DNA from 3 places in the Microbacterium sp. LWH12-1.2 genome. Region 1 is predicted to be linked to each of the others. Evidence: riboswitches for the same ligand, from Rfam matches in the RefSeq annotation. Region 1 holds a riboswitch; each other region holds the start of a gene.
The links. A riboswitch is a leader RNA that binds a small molecule or an ion and turns the genes downstream of it on or off. The one in region 1 is predicted to bind thiamine pyrophosphate.

Region 1 (9,451 bases):
ATGCACGATGAAGCCGAGCGGATGCGGTGGGCGCGGCGTTGGATCACGGTTCCGGAGGTGCTCGAACAGGGGCAGGATGCCGAGCACGAGTGGCTCGTCACGATCGCGCTCGACGCTCGCAGCGCCGTCGACCCGAGGTGGGCTGAGGATCCCGGAACCGCCGTGCGCGCGGTCGGCGAGGCGCTGCGCGCGATGCACGACACGCTGCCCGTCGCGGACTGCCCATGGGAATGGAGCGTGCCGACTCGAATCGCGATCGCCGAGCGGCGCGGCATCGAGATTCCCGATGCCTTCCGCGATGCGCCGGAGATCGATCGACTGGTCGTCGCCCACGGGGACGCGTGCATGCCGAACACCCTGCTCGCCGCCGACGGCCGCTGGACCGCGCACGTCGACCTCGCGGCCCTCGGCACCGCCGACCGCTGGGCCGACATCGCGGTCGCCTCGATGAGCACCGAGTGGAACTGCGGCCTCGGATGGGAAGACGCGCTCATCGAGGCCTACGGCGTCGAACCCGACCGCGAACGACTCGCGTACTACCGCGACCTGTGGAATGCGACCTGAGCCGCCCCTCGGGCTCCGAAACTCAGAAGCGTGACGCTTAGAATGACGCGATGACCCCGCCGTCCAGATCCCTCGCCGGTATGCGCATCCTCATCGTCGGCGGAGGCGGTGGCGGTATCGGGTCTGCGATCACGAGGCATCTCGCGAGCCTCGGCGCACGCCTGGCGATCGCCGACATCGACTCCACGCGCGTATCGGACGCGGCTGCGGAAGTCGCCGCGGCCGGGGGCACGGCTGCAGGCTTTCCCGTCGACGTCCGCGACGCAGCACAGTTGACCCAGCTCGTCGCCGAGACCGTCGCGGCCTTCGGAGGAATCGACGCCGTGGTCACCGTCGTCGGCGGACAAGTGGCTTTCGTGCCATCAGCGCGCCTGCACGAGATGCGCGACGAGGACTGGGACACGATGTACGAGATCAACCTGCGCTACGTCGCCCGCCTCATCCGACTCGTCCTGCCGCACTTCCTCGCTCAGAAACACGGGGTGATCGTCAGCGTCGGGTCGGTCACCGGCTTCATGGGCGCGCCGGGTCAAGGCGCCTACGGAGTGATGAAGGCCGGACTCGCCAGCCTGGCGCGAACCGTGGGCGCCGAGTACGCGGCCGACGGCATCCGGATGAACGTCGTCGCCGGCGGCGCGATCAGCACCCCCGTGGCGAACAGCGACGCCGCCGATTGGATCGATGAGATACCGATGGGTCGCACCGGAACCCCGGACGAGGTGGCAGCGGCCGTGGCCTACCTCTGCTCATCGGAATCCCGCTACATGACCGGACAGCAGATCGTCATCGACGGCGGAGTGTCGTCTCGGGGACCGTTCCACTAGCCTCGGGGCTCTCAGGGCGCCTGCCGAAGGTTCTCCGCCGCCGTGAGCACGGTGCTGGCGGTTGCGAGGTCACGCGGAGTGGTGTCGAGTGCCTCGGCGATGCGTGCCAGATCAGCCAGCGTGAAACCTCCGCCACGGATGCCTGCGTTCAGATCCGCGGCGGTCATCCCCGCCTCGCCGAGGACCTGAGTCACCGACTTCCCGTTGCGGCGGCGAAAGCGCTCCAGCGCGTGCACATGGATCACGACCTGATTCACCATGTTCGGGCCTTCCTCGCTCTGACTCTGTCAACGGTCTCGCCATGCGTGGATGAGCCCCATGCATGGATCAGGAACAGGGGAGGAGGTAGCCACCCGTCCTCCCCTGCCGGGCCGAGACCCGGATCCTCCCCGGCGTGGGAGCGTCGGTGAGGAGAGTGAGCGACCCCAGATCACTCACCGCGGGCGCGGCTGCAGGGGCAACCGTCACCCATCTATAGAGATGGCCGGCTGCTGATTCCATTACGCGACACTCCATCTCCGGTGCCCGCTGGCGTCGGAGTTCCGCGTAATGGAATCGCCGTGGCGGACTCTCCTCATATGGAGAACCGTCTACTACACCCCGAGAATCCGAAAACCATGGCACCCCTTCCCATCGCCCCCGTCGTATCCGAACTGCTCACCGCGATCGGCCAGGTCGGAGTCTGGACGGCTGTCCTCGGTGCGGTGGCGCTAAGCGTGGCGATCGCATTCGACGCAGCCGGGCTCGCGGGCGGTGCAGCGGCAATCTGGCTGACGGGAGGCATCCTCGGCCTTGCGCTGTGGCACTCCGGTGACGGGATGACGCCACTCGCCTCCGGCTTCGCACTGCTGCTCGCCGTGGGGGTCGGAGCCGCCTGGCGATCCGCGAGGAGAAGAGCAGTGTGGAGGCGCATCCGATCGGCGCTCGCTCGACCGACAACAACGTTCCCCCGGATGAAGCGAGAACCGGCACCGACGCCGGTACCGGTACTCGTGGTCTCGTCCCTGCACGGTGCGCAGCCGCGCCCCGTGCTCGAACGATGACCGGCCCGCGCATGGGGGCAGATACCGCCCGCCGCCGGGGCGAAGAACGTGCGCCCCGGCCGCAACCGGCTCGCTCGACCCATATCGCTTCGCAGACGGTCGTACCGGCTCAGACGAACACACTCGCCATCGTGGCGTTGATCAGCGGCCTCGCCGGGGTCGCCTTCCTCGTGCCCGTTCTCGGTCCGCTGGTCGCAATCGCGGCCGGCTATGCCTCTCGTCGCCAGATCACCGCGCGCCGCCAGGGCGGGCGCCGACTCGCCGACGCGGGAGTCGTGCTCGGCTCGGTGGGACTCGCACTGACGTGCATCCTCATCGGCGTTCTGGTGCTGCACCAGTGGATCTGACGATCTGACGCAGGTCCCTCAGAGCGATTCGGGAACATGTTCCCGAATCGGTGCCGATGTGGCTCGCGTCAGCTCGGCCCGAGGATGAAGTTCCAGGCGCCGGTGACGACGGCCGCGGCGATCGCGAGCGCGGAGATCGCGGCACCGACTGCCAGCAGCATCCATTCCCGCCAGCCGAAACGCGATTCGCGCGCCCACGTGCGGGCGACCGGTGCGCCGAATCCGCGCGCTTCCATCGCCGTCGCGAGTTTCGCTCCCCGGCGGATCGACAGCACCAGGAGCGCGAACGCCATGCCGAAGAAGCGGCGGATCCTGCCTCGGTCGGCGACGCCGCGCGCCCGGCGGGCGAGCTCGAGCGCACGCCAATCGTCGATGAAGAGCCCGACCATACGCAGCCCCGCCAGGGCGCCGAGCACGAAACGCGCGGGCAGGCGGACGATCTGCGCCAGCCCATCGGCGAGGTCGGTCGGATCCACCGTGATGAACAACACGACCGACGGCAGAGCGATCGCGAGCACCCGCAGCATCGTCGCCAGCGCCAGGGCGAGGGAGCCGTCGCTGATGCGCAGCACGAACCAATCGACGTAGACCGTTCCGCTCGTCTCGCCGTAGAGGGCGATCGTGAGCCCCGTGAGCGGAGCCGCGAGCCACACCGGCCAGGTGCGCACCCAGAACTCGCGCCAGCCGATCCCCGCGAAGAGGAACAGCACGCACTCCAGCACGAGCGCAGTGGATGCCGATACCGGGTCGAGCGTGAGGATCAGCGGGATCGCGACCAGTGCGCTCACGCCGAGTTTGGCGACCGGGTTGATCTGCGCGAGCCCACCCGTGCGCGCATGCGAGTCGAGGACCGTCATCCCGCACCGCCCAGTTCGAAGCGCTCGGCGTGCAGCGCCCTCGCGACATCGACGTCATGGGTGATCGTCACGATCGCCGTCCCGTCATCGCGAAGGGCGGCGAGCATGGCGACGAGTTCCGCCCAGGTGCGGGCATCCTGCCCGAAGGTGGGCTCGTCGAGGACGAGCACGCGCGGTCGGGTCGCCAAAGCCGCCGCGACCGTCAGCCGTCGCTTCTCGCCGCCGGAGAGCGTATACGGATTGGCCAGCGCGAGGCGGTCGAGCCGCAGCCGCGTGAGCAGTTCGTCCCTGCGTTCCGCGATCTCGTCCTCCGCCATGCCGAGCGCGCGCGGTCCGACGGCGAGCTCGTCGCGTACGGTCTTGGCGAGCAGCTGATGCTCCGGCTCCTGGAAGACCAAGCCGATACGCGTCAGCAGGTCGCGCGATGCCCAGTGGATGGGTTCCTCGCCGATGTCGGAGGCCAGGGCGACGGATGCCGTGAGCCGGCCGGCGGCCGGTGGCAGGAGTCCAGCGAGCGTGAGCCCGAGCGTCGACTTTCCGGCACCGTTCGGCCCGGTGATGGCCAGCACCTCCCCGGCGCGCACGTCGAGGTCGATGCCCGAGGCGACCGGTCGGCCCTTCACCCGTGCGACCGCAAGGTCTCGGGCCGATAGCAGCGGTTCCCCAGGTCCGCGGCGCGGGGGCGACGGCGGTACGGGGGCGAATCCTGGCACCCAGACGCCGTCGGCTGCGAGCCGAGCGCCCTCGACGCCGAGCACGCGGTCCGGCGAGCCGTCAGCCACGACGCCTCCCTGGCCGATCACGATGACCCGGGTGATCAGCGGCAACCAGACGTCGAGGCGATGCTCGACGACGATCAGCGTGGCCGGCTGCGCCTGCAGCATCCGCTCGACCGCGTCGCGCACCTCGATGACGCCCTGCGGATCGAGGTTCGCCGTCGGCTCGTCGAGGAGCACGAGCCCCGGTTGCATCGCGAGGATGCCGGCGAGCGCGAGGCGTTGCTTCTGCCCGCCGGAGAGCGCCTTCGTCTGCCGGTCGAGGGGCACGTCGAGGCCGACCGCGTTCAGTGCGGCGCCGACGCGCGACCAGATCTCCGGCCGCGGCACACCGAGGTTCTCGCATCCGAAGGCGACATCGTCGCCCACCCTCGCGAGGATGACCTGCGAATCCGGGTCCTGCAGCACCAGGCCGCTGCGACCTCGCGTGGCCGACGCGGGCGCCCCGTCGACGAGCAGTTCACCGGTGCTCTCGCCCTCTTCGTCGCCGCCGAGGACGCCGGCGAGTCCGTGCATCAGGGTCGATTTCCCCGACCCCGAAGCACCGAGCACGAGCACCCGCTCCCCCGGCTCGATGCGGAAGGAGATCTCCTCCAGCGCCCAGGCGAGACGGCTCGCGTGCCGCCAGCCCCAGCCGCGCGCCTCGACGGCGGCGGGGCCGGTGGTACTCGCGCTCATCAGACCCGGACGCGCGCCTCGCGCCCGGAACCGAATCTGTCGAGGGCTCCGGTGGCGGCGATGCCTCGCGCCAGCACCCAGGACAGGATGCCGGCGATGATGGCGCCCGAGATCACGGCGCTGATCAGGTAGACGACGGTGAAGGTCGGGCCGGATCCTGCGTACCAGAGGATCAGGTTGTTGATTCCTCCGGCAAGAGCCGCACCCGCGCCGGCGAGCGCCGCGACCGGCAACGACCAGCGCTTGTAGAAGAAGAGCAGGAAGATGAGTTCGGCGCCCAACCCCTGCACGAGTCCGGCCTCGATGGTGAGGAATCCGCCCCACTGGTTGCCGACGAGTGCGGACACGACCGCAGCGAGCACCTCGGTGTAGATCGCAGCGCCCGCCTTGCGGATGATCAGGCCGCCGAGCACGCCGGCGAACAGCCACGGCCCGTCGAGCAGGCCCTGCACGCCGGGAAGCAGCGGTTCGAGCAGTGCTGCGGGGCCGAGATAACCGACGTTCCAGGCCAGGAAGATCAGGCCGGCGGCGACGCCGATGACACTGGCGACGACGATGTCGACGATGCGCCAGCGCCAGATCTCAGGACGACGCAGGCCCTTTGCCTCGGACGTGGCCACCGATGTGGGCGTGGATGTACTCATCTGAACTCCTCCCTGCGCTGGCATGACCCAGATCAGGTTCGACGGTCGAAGCGCGATCGCTCCCTCTCAGCCCGGCTCGCCGGACTCCCGTGGTTGTGCTGTCGATCTTACTCTCGCCGCTGCCCGCGCGATTCCCCTCTCGCGGCGGACGACTTTCACAGGCGCGGAGGCGGGATACGCCGCGAATTCCTTGAATGATTCGGTAGCGTGTGCAGGTGACCCTTCGTGACGCGCGCCCGGATACGGGATCGGATGCGGCGGCCGCACCCGCGTCGATCGATGACGCGGCGGTGGCCGAGACCGCACTGTCTGATGCTGCACTGCCGGATGTCGCTGCGATTGCCGGATCCGGAGCAGTCGAATCCACAGCCCCCGCTCGCTGGGCCGATGCCGGACGCGGCGCGACCGCGCTGACCTGGGTCGATCCGGCGACGATCGCGAACGAGACGCGGCCAGGGACGCTCGACGGCCCGATCGCAACGGCGAACGGCGCGAGCCTTTTGAAAGGTGCCCGACTGCGCAGCGGTTTCGCCCAGCCGCAGACGCTGGTGCCGCTCGGGATCCTCGCAGGGCTCGTCGCCGCCTATGCCGGAACGACGTTGCTGTGGCCCCTGCACGAGATCGCGCCGACAGTGCAGGCAGTCGAGTTCGAAGCGGCATCCGCACCGCCCGCATCGCTCACCTGGCCGACGCAGGGCAGCGCGGCCGTCGGCGTCGAGGGCGTCGGCGCGGTCGCCTCCGCTCTGGACGAAGCGGGCATCGCCAGCATCACGAAGGTCGTCAGCACCCTGATGGTGCTGGACAGGCTCCCGCTCGCCGTCGGCGAGCAGGGCCCGGAGTACTCGTTCACTCTCCAGGACAGCGAGGACTACTGGGATTACCGGATCGCGGATCAGTCCTCGCTGGATGTTCCCGTCGGTGGCACGTTGACGGAGTTCCAGATGCTGCAGGGCATTCTGCTGGGCTCTGCCAACAACTACATCGACCGGCTGTCCGACGAGATCTGGGGCTCGGAACGCGCCTTCGCCGATGCCGCTGAGGTGTGGCTGCGCGAGCGCGGACTCGAAGGCATCACCGTGGTGACCCCTTCTGGTTTCGATGAGGGCAACACCGCGACGCCGGAGGCGCTGGTCAAGCTCGCGCAGCTCGCCATGGAGAACCCGGTGTTCGCGAGCATCGTCGGCACGAAGTCGGTCGATATTCCTGGTGTCGGCGTGGTGACCAACGGCAACGGGATGCTCGCGGATGCGGGCGTCGTCGGCATTAAGACAGGCACCCTCGAGTACTACAACCTCCTCACGGCGAAGGACGTCGCGGTCGGAGACACCACCGTCCGGCTCTATGCCGCCGTCCTCGGTCAGAACGGCGACGACGAACGCCTCGCCGTGACCCGCACGCTCTTCGCCGAGGCCGAAGCAGCTCTGCAGACGCAGAAGCCGACGGTGCCCGCGGGCACTGTCGTCGGCGAGGTGCAGACGGTGTGGGGCGAGTCGGCGAAGATCGTGACGGATGCCGATGCCGCCGTCATCCTCTGGAATGCCGGCACCGCAAAAGTGACCCCCGAGTTCGACCTGGGCAACACCCAGGCGGCCGGCGACGTGGTCGGAACGCTCACGGCGACCGGGCCGCTGAACACCGCCGAGACGAAGCTCACCCTCGCCGATGAACTCGCGGGCCCGAGCCCGTGGTGGCGGCTGACGCATCCGCTCGAACTGTTCGGGATCGCCGAGTCCGCTCAACGCTGACCGGTCTCGCCTGCAGCATCCGTTTCCCCCGCCCCTTCATCTGACACACGAACGAGGCGCCACCTGAGGGAGCTGCACGAGGCAGCCACCCAACACGCCCAGGGACCCGCACAACGCGAGACGCCCCACCCCGCGCGATGCGGAGTGGGGCGTCTGCGTGATGGAGGTCAGGCCTTGCGGTCAGGAGCCTCCGGGCTTTCGAGGATCGCCTCTGCGGCTGCAACCTCGGCCGCCGGCATCCCGACGCCGACCGAGGCACCGATCCGCGCGGCTTCTGTTTCTGCTTCCTCAGCGTCACCCGTGACGACGACCGGAGTCGACGCGGTGAGGGCTTCCTCAGCGTCGATGTCGGTCGCAGCCTGCTCGAACTGCGACTGGTACAGGCGCCAGTAGGCCCCCTGCGCAGCGATGAGCTCGTCGTGCGTGCCCTTCTCCACGATGTCGCCGTGCTCCATCACCAGGATGAGGTCGGCGTCGCGGATGGTGGACAGGCGGTGCGCGATGACGAACGATGTGCGTCCTTCGCGAAGCGCCGCCATCGCGTGCTGCAGCAGCAATTCGGTGCGCGTGTCGACCGCCGAGGTCGCCTCATCGAGGATGAGGATCGACGGCTGAGCGACGAACGCTCTCGCGATGGTGATGAGCTGACGCTCACCCGCCGAGACGTTGGAGGCGTCCTCGTCGAGCACGGTGTCGTAGCCCTCGGGCAGCGCGTGCACGAAGCGGTCGACGTACGTCGCCTTCGCCGCGGCGAGCACCTCTTCATCGGTGGCCGTCGAACGCCCGTAGCGGATGTTCTCGCGGATGCTGCCCGCGAAGAGCCACGGATCCTGCAGGACCATACCGGTGCGGGAGCGCAGGTCGTCGCGCGTGATCTCCGCGATGTCCTGCCCGTCCAAGGTGATCCGGCCACCGCTGAGCTCGTAGAAGCGCATGATCAGGTTGACGAGCGTCGTCTTGCCGGCACCCGTCGGTCCGACGATCGCCACCGTCTGCCCCGGCTTCACCCGGAACGAGAGGTCCTTGATCAGCGGACGCTCCGGCGTGTACGAGAACTGGACGTTCTCGAACTCGATGACGCCCTTGCCGTCGACGAGCTCCGGTGCGTCATCGGCATCCGGCTCCTGCTCATCCTCGTCGAGCAGCTCGAACACACGCTCTGCGGATGCGGTACCCGACTGCACGACCGCGGCCATACCGCCGAGCTCCGCCAGCGGCTGGGAGAACTGCTGCGAGTACTGGATGAACGCCTGCACGTCACCGAGCCGCAGCTGGCCGTTGGCCACCATGAGGCCGCCGAGCACGGCGAGTGCGGCGTAGCTGAGACTGCCGACGAAGGTCATCGCCGGCATGATGATGCCGGAGAGGAACTGCGCCTTGAACGCGGCCTGGTACAGCTCTTCGTTCTCGACCTGGAACTTGTCCAGGGCGTCCTGCTCGCGACCGAAGACCTTGACCAGCGCGTGACCGGAGAAGGCCTCCTCGACGCGCGCGTTCAGGCGGCCGACCTTGCGCCACTGGGTGCCGAAGGCCTTCTGCGAACGCGGCCCGATGACACCGAAGATCACGCCCATCAGCGGCAGCGCGATCAGGGCGACGAGCGCGAGCTGCCACGAGATGGAGAACATCATCACCAGCACGCCGATGACGGTGAGCACCGAGGTGAGCGCTCCGGAGAGCGACTGCTGCATCGTCTGGGTGATGTTGTCGATGTCGTTCGTGACGCGCGAGATCAGCTCGCCGCGCTGCACCTTGTCGAAGTACGACAGTGGCAGACGGTTGATCTTCGCCTCGACCTCTTCACGCAGGCGCCACATGGTGCGCACCATGATGACGTTGATGACGTAGCCCTGGATCCAGCTCAGCAGCGCCGCGACGACGTAGATCGCCAGTACCGCCGTGATGATCCAGCGCATCGCCTCGAAGTCGATGCCGGCGCCGACGGTGAAGTCCCGCAGTGCCGCTACTTGGTT
Region 2 (9,451 bases), 1.1 Mb from region 1:
GCTGCGGTCTTCCGCCTGGCGCAGGAGTCCGTGACCAACGCCCTCCGACACGGGCGTCAGGTCACCCGTGTCGACGTGCTCGTGGAGGCAGACGAGCGCGGGGTGCGGTTGAGCGTGACGAACGACGGAGACGTCGCCGCGTCGCCGACGCCGGGCTTCGGCATCATCGGCATGACGGAGCGCGCCGCTCTGCTCGGCGGCACCTGCCAGGTCGGCCCTGCGCCCGGCGGCGGATGGGTCGTCACCGCGGTGCTTCCTCGTGTTGGATGGGCACCATGACCATTCGCGTGCTCATCGCCGACGACCAGGAGCTCGTGCGCACAGGGCTGAGCATGATCCTCGACGCGCAACCGGACATCGAGGTCGTCGGTCAGGCAGTCGACGGCAACGAAGCGGTCGCCCTCGCCCGCAGCCTGCGACCGGACGTCTGCCTGTTCGACATCCGGATGCCCGACCTCGACGGCATCGAGGCGACCCGCGTGCTGGCAGGCCCGGGCGTGGATGACCCGATGGCGGTCGTCATCGTCACGACCTTCGACCTCGACGAGTACGTCTTCGCGGCGCTGCGGGCGGGTGCCAAGGGCTTTCTGCTCAAGGATGCAGGGTCCGAGCTGCTCGCCCAGGCGATCCGCGCTGCCGCGAGCGGGGATGCCCTGATCGCCCCCAACGTCACGGTGCGGTTGCTCGAGGCCTTCGCCGGAGCGGGGCCGGCTGCGCCGCCACCGCAGCCGATCGAGCCGCTCACCGAGCGCGAGGAACAGGTGCTCGCGAAGGTCGCTGGTGGCCTGAGCAACGGCGAGATCTCGACTGAGCTGTTCATTACCCTCAGCACGGTGAAGACGCACGTGGCGAGCCTGATGACCAAGCTCGGCGCTCGCAACCGCGTCGAGATCGCCATCTGGGCGCACCAGACAGGGCGGATGCGCGCACGAACCAACGGCGACGGCCACTGACACTGCGTGCTCTCGACCGGGGCGGCAGGCAGGGTTCAGACGGCTCGCGCCTGAACCCCACCGCATCCCGAGCGCGCGCCTCAGGCGCGTCCCCAGAATGTGTCCTCGGCCGCACCGTCCTCTGAGAACAGGTGGACCTCGACGATCTTCCCGTCACGAACGGTGAGCAGATCGACGCCGCTCATGTCCATCGATGCGTCGCTGCGCCGGCCGGTGAAGCGAACCGGAACGGCGACCAACTCGCCGTTGACCATGGCGGGCCCAGACACCGAGAGCTGGAAGGTGCCTTCGCTGACCTCCATCATGCCGCCGATCATGGCGCCGACACCGTCGATACCGGCGTGATCTCCGGAGAATCGGTTGGCTCCGGGCTGGTGCCAGACGACGTCCGGACTGATGAGGCTCATCGCGGCGGGCACGTCGCCGTTGCCGAGCGCACTGAAATAGGCATCCGCCACAGCAGCAGGTGTGTTCTCGCTCATTGCATTTCTCCTTCTATCGGTGTGATCTGACCTATGATTACATTTGGTAACCTGTTACCTCAACGTAACCAAGGACGTGATCATGGAAAGACCGGAGTGGAACGTGATGCTCGCGACGTGTCCCTCGCGGACATCGCTTGCGCGGATCGCCAACAAGTGGACGGCGATGATCGTCGTCGCCCTCAGCGGTGGGGCCCTGCGGTTCGGGGAGATCCGCGAAGCAGTCGGGGGTATCAGCGGAAAAGTCCTCGCCGACACTCTGCGAGAACTCCAGCGCGACGGGATCGTCTCCCGGACGGCGTTCGATCAGATGCCTCCGCGCGTCGACTATGCCCTCACTCCACTCGGGCGCACCCTTCAAGAGCCGCTGGCAGCACTCGGGCGGTGGGCCGAATCGCACATCGAGGAAGTCGAGGTCGCCCGCGCCGCGTACGACGATATGACGATGCCCACCGATACCGGAGCGGTGCGAACGCTGCGCTGAGGGGGCTCCGCCCAGACGGCCCGGCGAGCGAGGAGGTCGGCGCGGCGGATGCCGCCGACTACCGATCGGCGTTTCGCAGTGCGGTGTCGAGCATGCTCATGATCTGCGCGACGCGGTTCGTCCCCGGTGGCGCCGGAGGGTATCGGCGAAGGACGTCGATGAGACCGGGGCTCGCGGATTCCGCGCAGCGCCGGACAGCGAGAGCACCGGCCTCCGCATCGCCCACGCCGTCCAGCTCGGCGAGGTACGCCTCGATCGCGGTGGCGCGAAGGATGTGAGCGACCTGGTGCGCCTTGGCGATCGGATGCAGGTACGCCCCTGCCGCTGCGTCACCGGCGGCCTGCGCGGCGAGCTTCGCGCGCTCATCGGTCGATTCCTTCGCCGCACGGTGAGCGGCGAACGCCGTCGTGCGTTGCAGCATCGTGCGGGGCGCCCCGGCGGCGAACGCCCGTGCGGCATCGACGGCCGCACGAGGGCGGGGATCATCCGAGTGAACGCGTTCGAAGATCGGGAGGATCCGTGCCGCTGCTTCGGCGGCGAATCCGGCGACCACGCGGATCTCGTCCATCGCCAGCTCGAAGTCGCCGGAGGAGGAAGTCACCTGCCAACTCTAAGTGGGCGGTCGGCGCCGACTTCGTCGTCGCCCGCGTGCTAGCATCATCCCGTCCACACGGGTGCCCGAGCACGGGCTGAGATCTGGCTGAAGCTGCCTGCGACCGTAGAACCTGTCCGGGTAATGCCGGCGTAGGAAGTAGGAGCCTGTGAGCACCTTTGAAAAGGTGCGCGTTCTCGCGCACCATCACGACGAAGAACACGGCATTTCGGTGCCCGTCACCCGCATCTCGCTCGCCGATTCGCCGGATGCCTCGGCGAACGAACCGTTCGATGTCTACCGCACCGAAGGGCCGCCGTGCGAGCCGGAGGCGGGCCTTCCGCCGATGCGCGACGGCTGGATCGCCGCGCGCGGCGACACCGAGGAGTACTCGGGTCGTGCCCGCAACCTCCACGACGACGGTCGCAGCGCGACTCGACGTGGTGCAGCCTCCGCCGAGTGGCGCGGTGCGAGCCGCCCGCCGCGCCGCGGTCTCGATGGGCGCACCGTCACCCAGATGCACTACGCGCGCCACGGCGTGATCACGCCCGAGATGCGTTTCGTCGCAGTGCGCGAGGCGTGCGACGTCGAACTCGTCCGCTCCGAGGTCGCCGCGGGAAGGGCGATCATCCCGGTGAACGTGAACCACCCCGAGTCCGAGCCGATGATCATCGGACGGGCGTTCCTGGTGAAAATCAACGCGAACATCGGCAACTCCGCGGTGACGAGCTCGATCGCCGAGGAGGTCGACAAGCTGCGGTGGGCGACCAAATGGGGGGCCGACACGGTCATGGACCTGTCGACGGGCGACGACATCCACACCACCCGCGAATGGATCCTGCGCAACTCGCCGGTGCCGATCGGCACCGTACCGATCTACCAGGCTCTCGAGAAGGTCGACGGCCAGTCGCGCAGCCTGACCTGGGAGATCTTCCGCGACACCGTGATCGAGCAGTGCGAGCAGGGCGTCGACTACATGACGATCCACGCCGGCGTGCTGCTCCGCTACGTGCCGCTCACCGCGAATCGGGTGACCGGCATCGTGTCACGCGGCGGGTCGATCATGGCCGACTGGTGCCTCGCGCACCATCAGGAGAACTTCCTGTACACGCACTTCGACGAACTGTGCGAGATCTTCGCGCGGTACGACGTCGCCTTCTCGCTCGGCGACGGCCTGCGGCCGGGCTCCACCGCAGACGCCAACGATGCCGCTCAGTTCGCCGAGCTGGACACCCTCGCCGAGCTCACGGCGCGGGCATGGCAGTACGACGTGCAGGTGATGGTCGAGGGTCCCGGCCACATCCCGTTCGACCTGGTGCGCGAGAACGTCGAGCGGCAGCAGGCGCTCTGCCACGGCGCCCCGTTCTACACGCTCGGCCCGCTCGTGACCGACATCGCGCCCGGTTACGACCACATCACCTCGGCGATCGGCGCCACCGAGATCGCCCGCTATGGCACGGCGATGCTCTGCTACGTGACCCCGAAGGAGCACCTCGGGCTGCCGAACAAGGATGATGTGAAGACCGGTGTGATCACCTACAAGATCGCCGCTCACGCCGCCGACATCGCCAAGGGCCACCCCGGTGCCCGCGACCGCGACGACGCCCTGTCGAAGGCGCGGTTCGAGTTCCGCTGGCGCGACCAGTTCGCTCTGTCACTCGACCCGGATACCGCCGAGGCGTTCCACGATGAGACCCTGCCGGCAGAACCGGCGAAGACGGCTCACTTCTGCTCGATGTGCGGGCCGAAGTTCTGCTCGATGCGCATCTCGCAGGACATCCGCGACCGTTTCGGTGGCGTCGCCGAACAGACGGCGATCGCCGGGATGCAGCAGCAGGCCGAGGCCTTCCGCGAAGCCGGGGGAACCGTCTATCTGCCGGCGCCCGCGTTGCGGGATCCGGCTGACGAGAAATTGCCAGAGCCGACTCTCCGCGGCTGAGCGGATGTCACATCTCGGGCAGCCGCGCGCGCAGTTTCCGCGCGGCATCGGCGGGGTCGCCGGCCTCGGTGATCGCGCGTACGACGACGATCCGGCTCGCGCCCGCGGCGACCACTTCGTCGACCGTGTCGAGGTCGATCCCTCCGATCGCGAACCACGGCCGCGCGACACCGGCCAGGTCGGCATCGGCGGCCGCGCGTACGAGGTCGAGGCCGACGGCGGCGCGGCCGGGCTTCGTGGGCGTCGCCCACACGGGTCCGACGCAGAAGTAGTCGAGTCCGGGCTCGGCGCGGGCGGCGGCGAGCTGGTCGGCGTCGTGGGTCGACAGGCCCAGTGCGACGTCGCCGCCGAGAATGCGGCGCGCAGCCGAGCGGGGCAGGTCGCCCTGGCCGAGGTGCAGGACGGGCGTGCCGGAGACGGCCGCGATATCAGCCCGATCGTTGACGGCCCACAGTCGGCCGTGCCGCTCGGCGACCTCGCGCAGGATGCCGAGGTACTCGAGTTCCTCGGCGGCTTCGAGTGCCTTGTCGCGCAGCTGCACGATGTCGACGCCGCCGGTGTAGGCCGCATCGACGAACTCGGTGAAGTCCCCTCGATCGCGGCGGGCGTCGGTGCACAGGTAGAGCCGGGCGGAGGAGAGCAGCATGCGGCGAGTGTATCGGTGCGCTGCGATACCGTCGTGATCGGCGGGGGAGCCATCGGGCTGTCGATCGCGTGGGAGCTCGCGCGGGCGGGCCGTGACGTGCGTCTGGTCGATCCGGAACCGGCGTCGGGCGCGACGTATGCCGCAGCCGGCATGATCACGCCGATCAGCGAGCACCGCCCCACAGAGCAGTCGCTGCATGTCATAGCCCAGGAATCGGCGGCGCGGTATCCCGCCTTCCTCGCGACGATTCCGGGTAGCGGCCGGTGCGGATTCGAGGCCGCATCGACTCTGCTCCTCGCCGTCGACGACGCCGATCGGCGCAGCTTCGACGATCTCGCCGCACTCCAACCGGGCGCGATCGAGGTGCTCACCCTCCGCGAAGCGCGACGCCTCGAACCCCTCCTCGGTCCGCGGACGACCGCGGTCCGTCGCGTGCGCGAGCATCGCATCGACCCCCGCGCCCTCGCCACCGCTCTGCTCGCCGCCCTCGGAGATCGCATCGTGCGCACCGTGGTGCGCGGCATCCTGCACGAAGACCCGAACGATCCGATGTCGCCCGCGATCGGCGTGCGCCTCGATGACGCCGTGATCACGGCGCGAGAGGTCGTCGTCGCGAACGGCCTCGCCGCCGGCCGCCTCGACGGGATGCCGTTCGTGCCGCAGCTGCGCCCGGTGTACGGCGACATCCTGCGCCTGGGCGTTCCCGATCGGCTGCGCCCGCTGCTCGACTGCACCGTTCGCGCTCGCGTGCACGGTGCGTCGGTGTACCTCCTGCCGCGTGTTGACGGCACCGTCGTGCTCGGTGCCACGCAACGCGAACACGGCGGGCCGGCAGTGTCGGCGGGAGGCGTCTACGAACTGCTGCGCGACGCCGCTGCGGTGGTGCCTGCCGTGGCCGAACTCGAGTTGCTCGAGGTCACGGCGCGGGCCCGGCCGACGACTCCGGACAACGCGCCCCTGCTCGGACGCGCGGCACCGGGGCTGATCATCGCCACCGGCTTCGGGCGCCATGGCGTCATGCTCGCGCCCATCGCGGCCGAGGCCGTGGCCTCGCTCATCTCGGGCGTCGCCCCGCCCGGCATCGCCCCTTTCCGACCCGACCGCTTCACCGCATCCCCCGTACCCCTGGAGGTCTCATGATCGACGTTCGCCTGAACGGCGCTCCCGCCCGCATCGCACCAGACGCCACTGTCGCCGACGTCGTCACCGACCTCACCGGCCGTGCCATCGGAGCCGACGGCCGGGCAGTCGACGGCGAATCGCTGGGCCTCGCCGTCGCGGTCAACGCGGCCATCGTGAGGCGAGGCAGCTGGACCGCGACGGTCTTGAGCACCGGCGACGAGATCGAAGTGCTCACGGCGGTGCAGGGTGGCTGAGCGGGAGGACCCGTTCGAGGTCGCCGGAGTCCGCTTCACCTCACGGCTGATCATGGGCACGGGCGGGGCCGAGAGCCTTGCCGATCTCGGGGCCGCACTCACCGCTTCTGGCACCGAGCTCACCACCGTCGCGGTGCGTCGCTACTCGCCGGAGGCGGGCACTCTCTACTCGATGATCGCCGAGCGCGGCATCCGCCTGCTCCCCAACACCGCTGGCTGCTTCACTGCCCGCGAAGCGGTTCTCGTGGCCGAGCTCGCGCGCGAGGCGTTCGAGACGGACTGGGTGAAGCTCGAGGTCATCGCCGACGAAGACACCTTGCTGCCGGATGCCGTGGAGCTGGTGGATGCGACGGAACAGCTCGTGCAACGCGGCTTCACGGTGTTCGCCTATACGAACGACGATCCGGCTCTCGCGCTGCGACTGGAGCATCTGGGGGCGGCAGCGGTGATGCCGCTCGGGGCCCCGATCGGGACCGGACTCGGCATCCTCAACCCGCACAACATCGAACTGATCGTCTCCCGTGCATCGGTACCTGTCGTGCTCGACGCCGGCGTTGGCACCGCCTCGGATGCGGCGCTGGCGATGGAACTCGGCTGCGATGCGGTGCTGCTCGCCAGCGCCGTCACCCGCGCGATCGACCCGGTCGGGATGGCCCAGGCGTTCCAGCACGCCGTCATCGCCGGGCGCCTCGCCGCGCGGTCCGGCCGGATTCCACGCCGCGAGCATGCCCTGGCTTCCTCGTCGATGGCGGGACGGCCCGACCTGTGAACCCCACGCATCACGGGCCGCCGCATCCGCTGGTCGAACCCGCCGGCCCCCTCGACGCGGACGCCCGTGCCCGCTATGCGCGCCAGCTCGCTCTGCCGGGCATCGGCGAAGCGGGGCAACGCCGACTCGCGGCGGCCCGGGTGCTCGTCGTCGGGGCTGGCGGGCTCGGCACTCCGGTGCTCGCTGCGCTCGCCGCGGCAGGTGTGGGAGCCATCGGCGTCATCGACGACGACACCGTCGAGATCAGCAACCTGCATCGGCAGTTGCTGCACGGGATGTCGGATCTGGGCCGGTTGAAGACCACGTCGGCGAGCGACGCGCTGCAGGAGATCAATCCCGGGGTCGCCGTGCGTGAGCACCGCGAGCGCCTCACCGTCGCGAACGCCGAGACGATCCTCGCCGGCTACGACCTCGTCATCGACGGCTCCGACAACTTCGCCACGCGCTACCTCGTCGCCGACATCGCCGAGCGTCTCGGCATGCCGGTCGTGTGGGGTGCCGTGCTCGGATACTCCGGTCAGGTCAGTGTGTTCTGGCCTCCGTACGGCCCGGGGTACCGAGACCTGCATCCGGACACTCCGAGCGACGCGGCGACCTGCGCGACCGGCGGCGTGCTCGGGATGGTTTGTCACGCCATCGGGGCGGTGATGGCGGCGGAGGCGGTCAAGCTCATCACCGGGACAGGCCGCACCCTGCTCGGACGGCTGCTGCAGTTCGATGCTCTGGATACGACCTGGCGCACGTTCACCCTGTCGCCGGATCCGGATCGGATCGCGCCGGACACAACCGCTGAGAGGGCCGAGTGCAGGACGGATGCCGCGGCATCCGCGTCGACGAGGCCGGTCGTCCCGATCGTGATGCCGTCGGTTCTCGCTCGCGAGCTCGCCAGGGGAGAAGCGCTCGTCGTCATCGACGTGCGTGAGGCCGCAGAGACCACGGGGGCGCTGCCGGTCGCATTGCGCATTCCGCTCGGCTTCATCGCGACCGCTCCGCAACTCCACGAGCTCGCTCCATCGACCCGCATCGTCACCGTGTGCGCCTCTGGAGTGCGTGCCGCGCGAGCGGGGTCTCTGCTCGCTGAGCGCGGTTTCCGCGACATCCGCTCATTGGCCGGTGCCGTCGGAGCCGTCGTCGACGCGGCAGCGCGGCTGCGCGGCGACCCGACGAACGTCTTCGTCGAGTGAGGGTCGCGGGTCATCGGCTGGTGAACAGCAGTGCCGCGTTGTGCCCGCTGAAACCGAAGGAGTTCGAGAGCACCGTCTCCACAGCCCGCGCCAGAGGGCGGTCGCGGACGAAGGTCCAATCGTCGAACTCGGGATCGGTGAGGTTGATCGTCGGCGGGAGCGTCTGATCGCGGAGGGTCATCACCGCGAGGATGGCTTCGATGACTCCGGAGGCTCCGAGCAGGTGACCGGTCGACGATTTCGTCGCCGTCAGCGGAACGCGGCGCGCGCGCTCGCCGAGTGCGTGGGCGAGCGCCGCGATCTCGGCGCGATCTCCGAGGGGCGTCCCCGTTCCGTGCGTGTTCACGTGATCCACCTGCGCGGCCGATATCTGGGCGTCGGCGAGGCAGGCGCGGATCGCCGCGGCCGCCCCCTGTCCATCGGGATGCGGGGCGGTGGGGTGGTGGGCGTCCGTCGTCTCACCGAAACCGGCGACGGCGGCCTGCGGCATGGCGCCCCGGCGAACTGCGGCGTCGGCGGCTTCGAGAAGGACGGCTCCCGCACCCTGCGCCATCACGAATCCGGAACGGGCCCGATCGAACGGGCGCGATGCGGATGACGGGTCGTCGGCGTACCCGGTGGCCAGCGCGCGGAGGTTGGTGTTCGCGGCGAGGTGCACGGAGTTCAGGCAGTCCTCCATGCCGACGACGAGCACGGCGTCCGCATAACCGTGCCGGATGCGCCGCAACCCTTCGCCGATTCCGATGGCCCCGCTGGCACAGGCCGCGGTGACAGCGTGCGTCGCGCCGCGGAACCCGTATCGCTGACTCAGGATTCCTGCCGCAGCGTCGGCTGTTCCGAAGACGACCAGGCCTGGCGGGACTTTTCGCGGTCCGCCGGCCTCGAAGGCGGATCCGGCCCGCAGCATCGCATCGACCGGCCCGGATCCGGTCGCAACGATGATGGAGACGCGATACGGCTCCCAGGGCGATGCGCCACGGGACCGATCCCAGCCGGCATCCGTCAGCGCCTCATCGGCGGCCGTGA
Region 3 (9,451 bases), 1.1 Mb from region 1:
GTGGTGTCCTGGATGTCGGTCATGAGGCGTACGCGCTGTTCTCGTGCACGTAATCGTGGGTGAGGTCGTTGGTGAGGATCGTTGCCGACGCATCGCCGACCTTCAGGTCGATCACGAGGTGCGTCGCGCGCGGCGTGAGGTCGACCTCTTCGCGGGGGCGATCGGGACCGCCCTGCGAGCACACCCGGACGCCGTTCATCGAGACGTCGACGTCGTACGGATCGAACTGCGCGTTGGTGGTGCCGATCGCCGCGAGCACGCGCCCCCAGTTCGGGTCGTTGCCGAAGATCGCCGCCTTGAACAGGTTGTTGCGGGCGACGGAGCGTCCGACTTCGACGGCATCCTGCTCGGATGCCGCATTCCGGACCTCGATCGTGATGTCGTGACTCGCGCCCTCCGCATCGCCCTGCAGTTTCACGGAGAGTTCGAGGCAGAGGTCGGTGAGCGCCTGGGTGAAGTCCTCGAGGTCCGGGACGACGCCGCTCGCGCCGTTGGCGAGCAGAGTGACCTGGTCGTTCGTCGACATGCAGCCATCGGAGTCGAGGCGGTCGAACGTCTGCCCGGTGGCGCGGCGGAGAGCCGCGTCGGCCTCGAGCGGCTCGAGGACGGCATCGGTGGTGAGAACGACGAGCATCGTGGCGAGGCCCGGTGCCAGCATGCCGGCACCCTTCGCCATGCCGCCGATGGTCCAGCCGTCGCGCGTGATCGTCGCCGTCTTCGACACCGAGTCGGTTGTCATGATCGCCTCGGCGGCGGATTGACCGCCATCCGCGCTGAGTTCGGCGATCGCGTGGGCGGTGCCGGTGAGCACCTTCGCACGGAACACCTCGTCGCCGACCCCGATCAGTCCCGTGGAGCAGATCAGCACGTCACCGGCGCTGACGCCGAGCAGCTCGGCCGCCTTCTCCGCGGTCTGATGCGTCGTCTGGAACCCGAACGTTCCGGTGAAGCAGTTCGCTCCTCCGGAGTTGAGGACGACCGCCTCGACGACGCGGTCCGCGACGGCCTGCTGCGACCAGATGATCGGGTTCGCCTTCGCGCGGTTGCTCGTGAAGACAGCAGCGCCGACCTTGCGCGGACCGCGGTTCACGACCACGGCGACATCGGGCTTGCCGGTGGACTTGAGACCGGCGGCGACGCCAGCGGCTTCGAATCCTTGGGGTGCGGTCACGCTCATGGTGCGACTCCGTTGATTGAGAGGGCGCGGTCCTCGGGCAGACCGAGCGCGAGGTTCATGGACTGGATGGCTGCTCCCGCGGTGCCCTTGACGAGATTGTCGACGGCGGTGACGACGGTCACGCGATTGGCTGCCCGGTCGATGGCGAGACCGATCAGGGCGGTGTTCGCGCCGAGCACGTCGGCGGTGCGCGGGAAACGGCCCTCCGGCAACAGCTGCACGAAGGTCTCATCGCCGTAGGCGCTCTCCCACGCGGCGCGGATCTCGGCATCAGTGACTCCGGGCACGATCGGCGCGGTCGACGTCGCGAGGATGCCGCGCGACATCGGCACCAGGACCGGCGTGAAGGAGATGCGGATGCTCTCGGGTTCCGCCCCACTGGACGCAGCGAGAGCCTGGCGGATCTCCGGGATGTGCCGGTGCGTTCCACCGACCGCGTAGGGGTTCGCGGTGCCGAGGACCTCACTGGCGAGCAGGTTCTGCTTGAGGCTCTTGCCCGCTCCGGATGGGCCGACCGCGAGGACGGAGACGATGTCACCGGGATCGATGACGCCCGCGGCGACACCTGGTGCGAGACTCAGGCTCACCGTGGAGGCGTTGCAGCCGGGCGCCGCGATCCGGGTCGCGTGGCGCAGAAGCTCGCGCTGCTTGACGCCGTCCACGAGGAGCTCGGGGACGCCGTAGCTCCACGGCTCGTGGAATGCGCCCCCGTAGAAGGCATCCCAGGCCGCCTCGGAGGTCAGGCGGTGATCGGCACCGGCGTCGATGACGAGCGGGGTGTCGCCCAGCGCATCGGTGTACTGCCCGGACTGGCCGTGCGGGAGAGCGAGGAACACGATGTCGTGACCGGAGAGGATCTCCGGCGTCGTGTCCTGCAGAGCGAGGTGAGCGAGCGAGCGCAGGTGCGGCTGATGATCGATCAGCGGCTGACCGGCATTCGAATGCGCGGTCACGGTACGGATGTCGATGTCGGGATGACCGGCGAGAAGGCGCAGAATCTCGCCGCCCGCATAGCCGGATGCGCCGGAGACGGCGACGGTGTACGTCATGCTTCTACCTTAACGGTCGGGGTCGGATGAGCCGGAGCGGCGACACCGGCACTCGACTGCCATCGGGCAGGAGCGCGGGGTCGCCTAGAGTCGGCGGTCGGACCGGCGTCGGCGCACCGAAACGACGCTCGGAACGAGCGTCAGTGAAGCGGATGCGGCCGAAGGCATGCCTGGACGATAGCGCGCGCTCGGCAGCATCCGCAAATCAGCAGCGTCATCGAGACGCGCAGCGCTCCATCGGCGCGTCGAAGAACGCCCGCTCATGACGGGAGGAAAGCTCGAACGCGCGGAACATCCGGGCGCGGGCGTCCGGGCCCACCCCCGCGGCGGCGTTCGCGACGTACCCGATCGCCCGCCGATTCGCTTCCTCGAACGCAGGGTCCGCGTACGTGGCGAGCCACGACGCGTAGGGATGCTGCGGGTTGCGCGCATAAGCACCGAACTCCCCCGCGTGCAGGCGCTTCCCGAGATCGGTGTACAGCCAGAAGCAGGGCAGGATCGCGGCGATGAGTTCGGTGTAATCACCGCCGAACGCGGTGGATCGCAGGTGGTCGAGATACGCGGTGGTGGCCGGTGCCGGCTCCGCCGCGAACGTCCACGTACCGACGCCTGTCTGCGGGGACAGCCACGAAGCGTGCAGCTCCAGTTCACCCACGATGGCTCCGTGCGCGGACTGCGCCCAGAACGCCTGCTCTTCGGAGGTCGGCGCGAGCCGTCCGGCCTGGGCGAGCACCCGAGCGTATTCCCGGAGGTAGAGCGCGTCCTGGCCGAGATAGAACAGGAAGGGTTCGCGGGACAGTGTGCCGTCGGCGAGACCGCCGATGAAGGGCAGCGCGTCGATGTCCGATCTGATCTCCGCGATCCGCGCCCACCAGTCAGCGACGACCTCCTCGGGTATCGGGGACGACACGATGCCTCCTCGTCGCCAGAGCCCGGCGAAGTGGCTGATCGGCCCCTGCCCGCCTCCGACATTGAGGGTTTCGCTCCCACGGAGGGATTCGCGCACCCACGCACGGGACACCGCGACCGCCTGGGACCAGTCGTCGCCGTGCGCACGTCGTGTGGCGAGAGCGGACGACAGCGAGCATCCGGTGCCGTGGGTGTTCACCGTCGCGATCCGTGCACCGCCGAACTCGTGTACGACGCCGCCCGGCTCGACGAGGGCATCCGGGGACTCGTCGCCGGGAAGGTGCCCGCCCTTGACCAGCACCGCCGCACCGGTCTCATCGGACAGCGCCACGGCCGCGGCGATCGCGTCACTCCAGTCGACGATGTCCCGATCAGTGAGCACCCCGAGCTCGATGAGGTTCGGCGTGATCAGGTGCGCCTGAGCGAACAGGGCACGCAATGCGACCTCCGCATCGGGATCGAGCAGTCGGTCGCCGCTTGTGGCGACCATCACCGGATCGACGACGACCACCGGCGGACGGGTGACCGTGAGCCAGGCCAGCACCGTGCGGATGACTTCGGCGTTCGCGAGCATCCCGATCTTGACGGCATCGATCTCGATGTCGTCGGAGACGGCATCGAGCTGCTCCCGGAGGAACACAGTCGGCGGCACGTGCACTGCGCGGACGCCCCGGGTGTTCTGCGCCGTGAGCGCGGTGACCACCGCCATACCGTAACCGCCGTTCGCGGCGATGGACTTGAGGTCGGCCTGGATTCCGGCCCCGCCGGAGGGGTCGCTGCCCGCGATGCTGAGCACCCGAGGTACGGACGGTGGACGCAGAAGATCGCTCATTGCGACATCCCTTCGCTAGTACGAACTAGATCAGGTTCGACGGGTGTGTTCTCAGCCGCGGATGCGGCACCCCGTGTCACTGCTCGCAGTCTATGTGACCAGCTCTTCGAGGCCGGGCAGAACCGGGATCGTCCACGTCGATTCCGGACGCCAGCGCACCCACTCGCGATCGAACGGCCAGTCCCCTTCGTGGAACGAGGTGATCGCCGCATCCGCGTGGCGCTCGATCTGCGCGGCCTGTTCTCTGGTGAGGCGCCCCTGCTCGACACAGGCGGCCAACTCGTCCTCGTCCTTGAGATGGATCGTGCCATCGGCCTCGATCTCGACGTCGAGGATGTGGTCGGAGGAGTACGTATCGCGGTCGGTGCGCAGATGCGCGTTCTCGAGGTTCACGTACCAGCCCGCGAACTCCCAGTCGTCGCCCGTCGTGTCGCTCCAGAACAGCCAGATCGACCAGGGCAGGCCGGCCGGAGCGATCCGCACGACTCCGTTGCCCCACCACTCCTCGACGATGCGGGTCCGGGTGACGAGCCAGCGCTGGTCGAGCGGCACGGTTCGGATACGACGACCGTCCGGCCCGCCCTGACCCTCTACACGCGTGCCCGCGGCGAGCCAGGCGACGAGACCCCGATCGTCATCGCGGACCACCCGCATCGGCGCGATGTACGACGGATCGCCGGGCTGCCACCCCGGCCGGCGGTAGTGCCAGTTGACGACCTCGCCTGCACTCAGGAACGGCCCTTCGCCCATCGGCCGGGCGCCTTCCGGCACGGCGGCCGGGGTGCTGTGCGGAAGGATGCTCATCCCGGCACGATACCCCCGGCTCGCCGCTGCGCAGTACTCAGTCGCGCAGTGTCGCCGCGAAGCGCTCCTCAGCCAGCGCGACGCCGGCGAGTTTGGCTTCCGTCGCCTCTGCGGCCGTGAGCGTGCGATCGTCCGCGCGGAAGCGCAGAGCGAACGTCAGGCTCTTGAAGCCGTCGGGCACTCCGTCACCGCGGTAGTCGTCGACGAGGCGCACCGTCTCGAGCAGCGCGCCGGCGCCCTCCACGAGCGCGCCACGCAGTTCGGCAGCGCTGACGGCGACCGGGACCACGAGCGAGACATCCTGCGTCGCTGCCGGGAACGTCGACAGCGATGCGGCGACCACACGGTTTCCAGCGAGCTCGAGGATGCGGTCGAGGTCCACCTCGAGCACGGTCGCGCGCCCCGGCAGATCGGCGCCTTCGGCGACGACAGGGTGCAGTTCGCCGACGTAGCCGACCTCCTCGCCCCCCAGGACCAGCGAGCCGGTGCGCCCCGGGTGCAGAGCAGCGCGCTCGGCCTGCACGACATCGATCTCGACGCCGGCAGCCGCAGCGATCACACGCACAGCATCCAGCGCTTCAGCGAGGCCGGCGGCCTCTGCAGCACGGCCAGGCTGACGGGCGACGACGTTGCCTGCGAGCAGGACGGCGACGTGACGGTGCTGCGGAGGAATCGAGGCGTTCAGCTCTGCGAGCTTCTCCTCGGAGGGACGCTCGCCCAGCGGCGGCACGGTGTCGGTGCCATACGTCACTCCCGGTTCCGGGAGGAACACGATGCCGGTCTCGAACAACGCGAGGTCAGTGAGGCCGCGCGAGATGTTGCGGTGCGCGATCTGCAGCAGACCAGGGATCAGCGAGCGGCGCAGGTACGGCGCGTGCCCGTCGAGCGGGTTTGCCAGCCGGATGCTCGGCAGGTGCTCCCCCGACGCCGAACCGTGCAGATCGTTCTGCATCTCGGTCGTGAAGGGGAAGGCCGGCGTCTCGACGAACCCTGCCGCTGCCAGCGCATCGGCGACACGGCGTCGGCCCTGCTGCAGCGGCGTGAGTCCGCGCCCGGATGGCGGCGTCGGAAGGACCGACGGGATGCGGTCGAGCCCGTGGATACGGGCGACTTCCTCGGCGAGCGTCCACTTGTCGGTGAGATCCGGACGCCAGGTGGGCGGGATGACCTGCCAGCCCTGGCCGACCGCGGTGATCTCGGCGCCGATCATGGTCAGGGCACCCGTGATCTCGGCATCCGTGTAGTCGACGCCGATGAGACCTTGCACGAAGCCCTCGGGGAGCTCGATGCCCTCGACGAACACCTCGGCGAACAGCGCACCGCCGAGGTCGTCGTATGCGCCACCGGCCAGGTCGACCATGAGGTCGGCGACGCGACGAGCGGCGACGAAGGGAAGCAGCGGGTCGGTTCCGCGCTCGAAGCGGCGGGATGCCTCGCTGGGCAGCTTGTGCCGTCGGGCTGCGCGCGCGATCGTGATCGGGTCGAAGGTCGCCGCTTCGATGAGGACGTTGCGAGTCGTCTCGCTCATCTCGGTGGTCGCGCCGCCCATGACGCCGGCGAGGCCGATCGGGCCGGACTCGTCCGTGATGAGCAGGTCTTCGACGTGAAGGGTGCGCACCTGACCGTCAAGGGTCTCGATCTTCTCGCCCGCCGTCGCCCGACGCACGGTGATGCCACCGGTGAGCTTGTCGAGGTCGTAACCGTGCACGGGGTTGCCGAGCTCGAGCATGACGTAGTTGGTGATGTCGATGAGGATGCCGAGCGATCGCATCCCGGCGAGCGACAGTCGGGCGATCATCCACGGCGGCGTCGGACGGGACGGGTCGACGTCGCGCACGACGCGCGCCACGAACTCACTCGCCCCGGCGCGTCCGCGGATCGGCGCCTGGTCGTCGACGACGATCGAGAAGCCCTCTCCCGGTGCGAGTTCGGCGAAGTCGCGGTCGGCAGGGTCGCGGAAGACCGCACCCGTCGCGTGCGAGTACTCCCGGGCGACGCCGCGCAGCGAGAAGGCGTAACCGCGGTCCGGGGTGACGTTGATCTCGACGGCGACGTCGTCGAGACCGAGCAACGAGATCGCGTCGGTGCCGACAGGCGCGTCGACGCCCAGCTCGGAAAGGATCAGGATCCCGTTGTGCTCGTCGCCGAGACCGAGCTCACGCGCCGAGGCGATCATGCCGTCGGAGACGTGGCCGTAGGTCTTGCGGGCAGCGATCGGGAACGGGCCGGGCAGCACGGCGCCGGGCAAGGTCACGACGACCTTGTCACCGACGGCGAAGTTATGGGCACCGCAGACGACGCCACGCGGCTCTGCCTCGCCGACATCGACCTGGCACCAGCGGATCGTCTTGCCGTTGGACTGCGGCTCGTCTTCGAAGGACACCACCTGTCCGACGACGACAGGACCGGTGATATCGAAGCGGTGGATGTCCTCCTCTTCGAAGCCGACGGTCACCAATGCCGCGAGGACATCTTCAGGAGTGGCATCCGCTGCCACATCCACGTACTCACGCAACCACGAAAGCGGGACGCGCATCACACCACCATCCCGAACTGCTCGCTGAAGCGCACATCGCCCTCGGCCATGTCACGCATGTCCTGCACATCGCTGCGGAACATCAGGCCGCGCTCGATGCCCATGCCGAAGGCGAAACCGCTGTACTCCTCCGGATCGATCCCCGCCGCGCGCAGCACGTTCGGGTTGATCATGCCGCAGCCACCCCACTCGATCCACCGTGCGCCCCCCTTGAAGGTCGGGTGCCAGAGGTCGAGCTCGGCGGACGGCTCGGTGAAGGGGAAGTAGTTCGTGCGGAAGCGCGTCTTCGCCTCCGGGCCGAACAGCAGCTTCGCGAAGTGATCGAGGGTGCCCTTGAGGTGAGCCATCGTGATGCCCTTGTCGACGACGAGACCCTCGAACTGGGTGAACACCGGGAGGTGCGTCGCATCGAACTCGTCCGTGCGGTACACGCGGCCGGGGCACAGCACATAGATTGGAACCTCGCGGTCGAGCATCGACCGCACCTGCACGGGACTCGTATGCGTACGCATGACGAGATGGCGATCGGCCGGGTCGACGAAGAAGGTGTCCTGCATCTGGCGTGCGGGGTGATCGACGTCGAAGTTCAGGGCGTCGAAGTTGAACCACTCATGCTCGAGCTCCGGTCCCTCCGCGATCTCCCATCCCATGCCGACGAAGATGTCGGAGACCTGGTCCTGCAGCAGGGTGAGCGGATGCCGAGCACCGACGCGCGTACGGGAGGCGACCGCGGTGATGTCGACGCGCTCCGCCTCCAGTCGAGCGGCGACCTCGGCCGCGGCGAGTTCGGCTTCCTTGGCAGCGAGAGCCTGGGTCACCTGACCTCGGCCCTGACCGACGAGCTTGCCGAATGCGGCCTTGTTCTCGGGGGCGACCTGGCGCATCGACGCGTTCAGGACCGCCAGCGGCGAGCCTTCCGCCACGTGCGCGGCACGGGCCGCCTTCAACTCGGTCGTACTGGCCGTGGCGCGGATCGCATCGAGCGCCGCGGCGACGGCGGCTTCGACCGCTTCTGGGGTGATCTCGGGAGACTCAGACACGAGAGTCGAGTCTACCGGGGACTGCATCGCGCCCTGTGCGCTCCCCTGTCGGACCTGGCCTCAGAGCGGACCGTACATGGGCGTGGCATGGTCGGGCTTCCAGGAAAGCCGATCCTCCTCGAGCCGGGCACGCAGTGCGGCGTCCGTCATCGCTCGACGACGGAACGATTCGCGGCCGCGGCCGAGCACACCGGCCGGCACGACGAAGGCGGAGACGAGGAACAGGAGGATCGCGACATTCACGACGATCAGGCCGAAGAATCGGCCCGTACTGATCATGGCCACGACCATCAGGGCGGTGACCGGAAGGTAGATCACCAGGGCGGCGCTGATGCCGGCGCGGAGCCGGGCCGGTCCACGCACGCTGCGCAGGCGTCCCGTGTCAGGGATCCGACGCTGCGCGCGGACAAGGAAGAGCGTGCACAGGCCGGCGAGCAGGACTCCCCCGCCGATGAGCGGGGCGCTCGAGATCCGACCGGTGACGAGGAGGAGTATGAGCCCGACCATCGCCGCGGAAACGCCGACGCTGATACCACCCGCCCAGGCTCCGGCCCTTGCCGCTTGAGTGTCGGCGAGGGCCCGCAGTCGCGTCGGAGCCTCCGGCGGATGAAGGGCCGCAAGATCTTCCGAGAGCCACCCATCCAGGTCGCGACTCGTCGCGGGAGGGTACGGAGAAACCGGCTCGACGGTGGTCATGGTGTTCGGGCTCAGCGGAGCCCGGCGCCGCCGTCCAGACCGCTCCCGCCCTTCTGCAGGGTGATCAGTTCCGTGTTCGTTCCGTCCTCATGCAGACGCGGGTCGGCACCGGCTGCCTCCACGATTCCGCGCACCTTGGGGGAACGCCGCGTGCGGATCTCCACCCACTTGGCGATCCCCGAGAGGATGAGGCACATGATGATGTAGATGCCGCCGATGACGAACGCAGACTGCAGGATCGGACGCCCCTGCTGCGAGGTGAGCTGCTTGGCGTAGTACAGCAGTTCGGGGTAGGTGATGATGAAGCCGAGTGCAGTGTCCTTCATCGTCACGACGAGCTGCGCCACGATCACCGGGAGCATGGCGCGGATCGCCTGCGGGAACAGGATCAGCCGCATGACGCCGCTC

Region 2: it holds a riboswitch for thiamine pyrophosphate, as region 1 does, so the genes downstream of both, thiC (phosphomethylpyrimidine synthase ThiC) here and MRBLWH12_RS12455 (ECF transporter S component) in region 1, are expected to answer to the same signal.
Region 3: it holds a riboswitch for thiamine pyrophosphate, as region 1 does, so the genes downstream of both, MRBLWH12_RS07370 (bifunctional hydroxymethylpyrimidine kinase/phosphomethylpyrimidine kinase) here and MRBLWH12_RS12455 (ECF transporter S component) in region 1, are expected to answer to the same signal.

Annotation. Positions count from the first base shown of each region.
Region 1 is NZ_JBEGIJ010000001.1:2,622,708-2,632,158, forward strand. Features, by position in the region: gene MRBLWH12_RS12420 (aminoglycoside 3'-phosphotransferase) at 1-564, shown strand, start outside; gene MRBLWH12_RS12425 (SDR family NAD(P)-dependent oxidoreductase) at 615-1,388, shown strand; gene MRBLWH12_RS12430 (hypothetical protein) at 1,400-1,648, opposite strand; gene MRBLWH12_RS12435 (hypothetical protein) at 2,006-2,431, shown strand; gene MRBLWH12_RS12440 (DUF4190 domain-containing protein) at 2,563-2,778, shown strand; gene MRBLWH12_RS12445 (energy-coupling factor transporter transmembrane component T family protein) at 2,847-3,635, opposite strand; gene MRBLWH12_RS12450 (ABC transporter ATP-binding protein) at 3,632-5,089, opposite strand; gene MRBLWH12_RS12455 (ECF transporter S component) at 5,089-5,733, opposite strand; TPP riboswitch at 5,724-5,834, opposite strand; gene MRBLWH12_RS12460 (D-alanyl-D-alanine carboxypeptidase family protein) at 5,949-7,478, shown strand; gene MRBLWH12_RS12465 (ABC transporter ATP-binding protein) at 7,646-9,451, opposite strand, start outside.
Region 2 is NZ_JBEGIJ010000001.1:3,730,385-3,739,835, forward strand. Features, by position in the region: gene MRBLWH12_RS17705 (sensor histidine kinase) at 1-279, shown strand, start outside; gene MRBLWH12_RS17710 (response regulator transcription factor) at 276-953, shown strand; gene MRBLWH12_RS17715 (nuclear transport factor 2 family protein) at 1,034-1,435, opposite strand; gene MRBLWH12_RS17720 (winged helix-turn-helix transcriptional regulator) at 1,518-1,919, shown strand; gene MRBLWH12_RS17725 (putative immunity protein) at 1,978-2,520, opposite strand; TPP riboswitch at 2,580-2,687, shown strand; gene thiC (phosphomethylpyrimidine synthase ThiC) at 2,681-4,450, shown strand; gene thiE (thiamine phosphate synthase) at 4,458-5,096, opposite strand; gene thiO (glycine oxidase ThiO) at 5,112-6,236, shown strand; gene thiS (sulfur carrier protein ThiS) at 6,233-6,472, shown strand; gene MRBLWH12_RS17750 (thiazole synthase) at 6,525-7,241, shown strand; gene MRBLWH12_RS17755 (ThiF family adenylyltransferase) at 7,238-8,425, shown strand; gene MRBLWH12_RS17760 (beta-ketoacyl-[acyl-carrier-protein] synthase family protein) at 8,436-9,451, opposite strand, start outside.
Region 3 is NZ_JBEGIJ010000001.1:1,525,323-1,534,773, forward strand. Features, by position in the region: gene argB (acetylglutamate kinase) at 1-23, opposite strand, end outside; gene argJ (bifunctional glutamate N-acetyltransferase/amino-acid acetyltransferase ArgJ) at 20-1,177, opposite strand; gene argC (N-acetyl-gamma-glutamyl-phosphate reductase) at 1,174-2,226, opposite strand; gene MRBLWH12_RS07370 (bifunctional hydroxymethylpyrimidine kinase/phosphomethylpyrimidine kinase) at 2,441-3,967, opposite strand; TPP riboswitch at 3,958-4,051, opposite strand; gene MRBLWH12_RS07375 (DUF402 domain-containing protein) at 4,058-4,771, opposite strand; gene pheT (phenylalanine--tRNA ligase subunit beta) at 4,809-7,307, opposite strand; gene pheS (phenylalanine--tRNA ligase subunit alpha) at 7,307-8,347, opposite strand; gene MRBLWH12_RS07390 (hypothetical protein) at 8,408-9,043, opposite strand; gene MRBLWH12_RS07395 (amino acid ABC transporter permease) at 9,055-9,451, opposite strand, start outside.